2 regions of the Schinkia azotoformans genome follow, and region 1 is predicted to be linked to the other one. Evidence: riboswitches for the same ligand, from Rfam matches in the RefSeq annotation. Region 1 holds a riboswitch; the other holds the start of a gene.
The links. A riboswitch is a leader RNA that binds a small molecule or an ion and turns the genes downstream of it on or off. The one in region 1 is predicted to bind S-adenosylmethionine.

Region 1 (2,209 bases):
AACTTAAGTAATTTAACACTTTTTGATAAAGTGAATTGAATACTTCAGAAGAGATTGGTTGGTTAACGGAACCCCAATCAATTTTATCTTTTGTTGAAGCCTCTTCGACAATGTATTTATCCTTTGGTGAACGGCCAGTATATTTTCCAGTTGTAGCACGGATAGCACCTGTTGAAGATAATACAGCTTCTTCTCTTGATAGTGTTTTTTCCACTAATTGTGGAACAGACAGATTATGATGGACATTAGCTCCACTAATCACATCCTTTAATTCAATCGTGTTACGAACAGAGTTCATGAACAAAACCTTCCTTTTCATTAATTTAAATCATTTTATAATCTAATCTATAATATGTTAAATAGTATAACATATTTAGATTAATAGTCTATACTATTTAAAATCTTTATCTAATTTTTAAATTTTAATTGCAAAATATGGTTTTCTACGATACTATAGGTCAGAACGGATACTCTCTTATCCCGAGTTGGTGGAGGGGGGACAGACCCTAAGAAACCCGGCAACCGACACTATTATTATTTCCATGAAATTATCGCAACTATCCGGTTTATTTCGTTGGAAAATAAAAAATGGTGACAAGGTGCTTAACCTGTTGCAAGACAAGCTTTTGTCTTGAGCGATAAGAGTGAAAGGCTTAGTTGATTAAACAACCTTTCCTCATTTATTTGTAGGAAAGGTTTTTTTGCGTCTTTATATGATTTATTTTGAGTTTTTTATACAAAGATGGATACCTTAAAATATAGAAAAGGTATGAGCCAACGTATAAAGGGAATGAGTACCGTTAAAATTGATTTATTCTTAGGAGGTACATATTTAAATGACAAAGAATCGTCGTTTGTTTACTTCAGAATCAGTAACGGAAGGACACCCGGATAAAATATGTGATCAAATTTCTGATGCTATTTTGGATGAGATCCTTAAAAACGATCCAAACGCTCGTGTAGCGGCTGAAACGACTGTAACAACAGGCTTGGTACTAGTTGCCGGCGAAATTACCACATCCACTTATGTGGATATTCCAAAAATTGTACGTGAAACAGTTGATGGCATTGGGTATAATCGTGCAAAATATGGATTTGATGCTGAGACATGTGCTGTTTTAACATCGATTGATGAACAATCTCCTGATATTGCAATGGGTGTTGATAAAGCCCTGGAAGCCCGTGAAGGTAAAATGTCAGATGAAGAGATTGAAGCGATTGGAGCAGGAGACCAAGGATTAATGTTTGGATTCGCTTGTAATGAAACACCTGAATTAATGCCGCTTCCTATTTCATTGGCACACAAACTATCACGCCGATTGGCAGAGGTTCGTAAAAATGAAACCCTTTCCTATTTACGTCCCGATGGTAAGACACAAGTAACGGTTGAGTATGACGAAAACGATAAACCGGTGCGCATTGATGCTATTGTTGTATCCACACAGCATAATCCGGAAGTATCATTAGAACAAATTCAAAAAGATATTAGGGAATTTGTCATTAACCCAATTGTTCCAAAAGAGCTTATTGATGAAAAAACAAAATACTTCATTAATCCTACAGGCCGTTTCGTAATTGGCGGACCTCAAGGTGATGCTGGCTTAACAGGCAGAAAAATTATTGTTGATACTTATGGAGGATATGCACGTCATGGCGGTGGTGCATTCTCTGGGAAAGATCCAACAAAGGTTGACCGCTCAGCGGCTTATGCAGCAAGATATGTAGCCAAAAATATTGTTGCAGCTGGGTTAGCTGAAAAGTGTGAAGTCCAGCTTGCCTACGCAATTGGTGTTGCCCAACCGGTATCGATTGCTGTTGATACGTTTGGAACTGGAAAGGTTTCAGAAGAGAAGTTAGTTGAAGTTGTCCGTAATAACTTTGACCTTCGTCCTGCTGGAATCATCAAAATGTTAGACTTACGTCGCCCAATCTATAAAGAAACGGCTGCTTACGGACATTTTGGTCGAATCGACCTTGATGTACCTTGGGAAAAAACAGATAAAGCAGAAAGACTACAAAAAGAGGCATTACAATAATAATAGAGGGTAGATAAGCTTTAGAAGTTTATCTACCCTTTTTTTTAGAGGGAATGGGCGCATATCCATAATTTTGAAATAAATTGGTATAAAAATGTTTTATAGGGTATACTATGAAAAAGGGTTTAAAAATTCATATTTTGAAGTCGCTTATTATAAAGATATAACACATC
Region 2 (2,209 bases), on a different contig from region 1:
CCCCATTTGGAAAATATTTCATTGCCAACTCATATTGAGAATTGTTTAAAAGATTTGGATAGTTTACCCACTCCACTAACTCGTGTTTGGATAAATATTGGGCAACTGCTTGGGCATTCTTAACATGCTGATTCATTCGTACAGACAATGACTCCAGCCCTTGAATAAACAGCCAGCTGTTAAAAGGTGAAAGAGTCGCCCCCAAATCATGCCCAAGCTCAAACCTAGCTTTTGCAATAAAGGCCTTTTCATTTGCCACTTCAACGAAAGAACGATGATTTAAAGTAGGTTTTGATTTTGTAAAGTCTGGGAATCTATCATTGTCCCATGAGAATTTTCCAGCATCTATAATAGCTCCACCAATTGAAGTTCCATGGCCGCCAATAAACTTTGTAGTAGAATGAATAACAATATCTGCTCCATAGTCAATTGGTCTTAATAGAACTGGAGTAGCAAACGTATTATCGACTACCAACGGGAGACCATGCCTATGTGCAATTTCACTCAACTTCTCCAAATCGGCAATTTCTAAATTTGGATTGCCGATTGATTCAGTAAAGATTGCTTTCGTCTTTTCATTTATGCTTTGTTCGATTTCCTTAAAATTTCTCCCATCAATAAAATGAACCGTAACGCCAAAATTACGAAATGTTTCAGAGAATAGGGCATATGTACCTCCATACAAAGCGCTTGTCGCAACAATTTCATCACCTACTTTAGCTAACGTAAGCAAACCGATGGTCACTGCTGCCTGACCTGATGCCACGGCAAAAGCCCCTACTCCCCCCTCAAGCTGTGCTAACCTTTCTTCAAGAACGGTGTTTGTTGGATTAGCATTTCTTGAATAGATGTACCCTTCCCCTTGCATCTTAAAAAGGGATGCTGCATGGTCTGTATCATCAAACACATATGATGTAGTTTGAAAGATCGGAACTGCTCTTGATCGTGTATTCGGATCAGGTTTTTGTCCCCCATGAAGAGCCACTGTATTAAATCTAAAATCTTTCGTGTGAACATTTTTAGTCATTTTCTCATTCTCCTTTGTCTATTTTTATTAGGTTATAAAAGCTTTCAAGTCTGCCTCTCCCCCTCCTCTTTTACAAAAAAAAAAGACAGCGTTCCCCAATACTGGTGAAAAGCTGCCTTTAGATGTCTAATCGGCTTGCAACAAAATTTAATTATAAAAAATCAAAAAACCTCTTCCTGTAAATAAGAAGAGGTTAAGAACTCAATAGTCCCATTCTCCTCTTATCTTCCAAGCATTAAACATGCTTGCAGGAATTAGCACAGTACTTTTAAAAAAGTCTGTTGCCGAAGCTTCATAGGGCCAGTCCCTCCGCTTCTCTAGATAAGAAAATAGAAATATATTTATTTTTTATAATTTAATATACTTAGTTAATTTTTATTTATTTAAAGTTATCAAAGTTGGAGATTAATGTCAATCGTTTTTTTTGTACCTGTCACTTGTCGAAGTTTTATAGATTTTGCAGAAGAAAGACAGGTTGCAAAATATAAACTTATGAGAATAAATGATGTCATACAGCGTACAAATTTAAATCCCATTTGCGCTTAGACATTCATTTCCTCACCTTTCCCTTTTCATATTGGTATTTCTTATAGCATTTATATAAGAATGACACTCTGAAGTTCTTAATATTTTTTCTTTAGCAATTTTTATAATATTTTTTTCATTCTAATCTAAATCTTTCACCCAAGTACCTCTTAGCATTTCTCCCTCCTTTTTTTGAAAAGACGAAAAATAACCTCTTTAGTAAAGAATACCAAAGAGGTTATTTTTTATCAGACTTTATTTCAAAGCAACATCAAATTTCTCGAGTTTTTTATAAACCACACTTAAGCTGTGCGCCACAGTTTGTACATGTGTTACATCCGCCGATTTCTTTTACTTTACCTTTACGGCAAACTGGACAAGTATTTCCTACTTCATTTCCGATTGTTACGTCTGTGGAACGAAGGTCACTGATTGTATCAACTAGTACGACACGTGGTTGCTCATGTGGTACTTTATCGAATTCAACATCATCCAAACTGTTTTCTTCAGCTTTAAGGGTTAATACTTGAGCGTCGCGGCTGCCGTCAACATACACTGTTCCGCCTTTAGCTCCGCCTTTGTATAATCTTTCATATACTTTTTCAACTTGCTCAACTGAATAGCCTTTAGGAGCATTCACTGTTTTACTTATTGAAC

Region 2: it holds a riboswitch for S-adenosylmethionine, as region 1 does, so the genes downstream of both, P9E47_RS03745 (O-acetylhomoserine aminocarboxypropyltransferase/cysteine synthase family protein) here and metK (methionine adenosyltransferase) in region 1, are expected to answer to the same signal.

The regions. Positions count from the first base shown of each region.
Region 1 covers NZ_JARSMD010000016.1:202,312-204,520, reverse strand. Annotated here, with positions in the region: gene pckA (phosphoenolpyruvate carboxykinase (ATP)) at 1-298, opposite strand, end outside; SAM riboswitch class I at 473-645, shown strand; gene metK (methionine adenosyltransferase) at 837-2,036, shown strand.
Region 2 covers NZ_JARSMD010000007.1:59,115-61,323, reverse strand. Annotated here, with positions in the region: gene P9E47_RS03745 (O-acetylhomoserine aminocarboxypropyltransferase/cysteine synthase family protein) at 1-1,027, opposite strand, end outside; SAM riboswitch class I at 1,246-1,355, opposite strand; partial or broken gene P9E47_RS03740 (vitamin B12-dependent ribonucleotide reductase) at 1,842-2,209, opposite strand, start outside.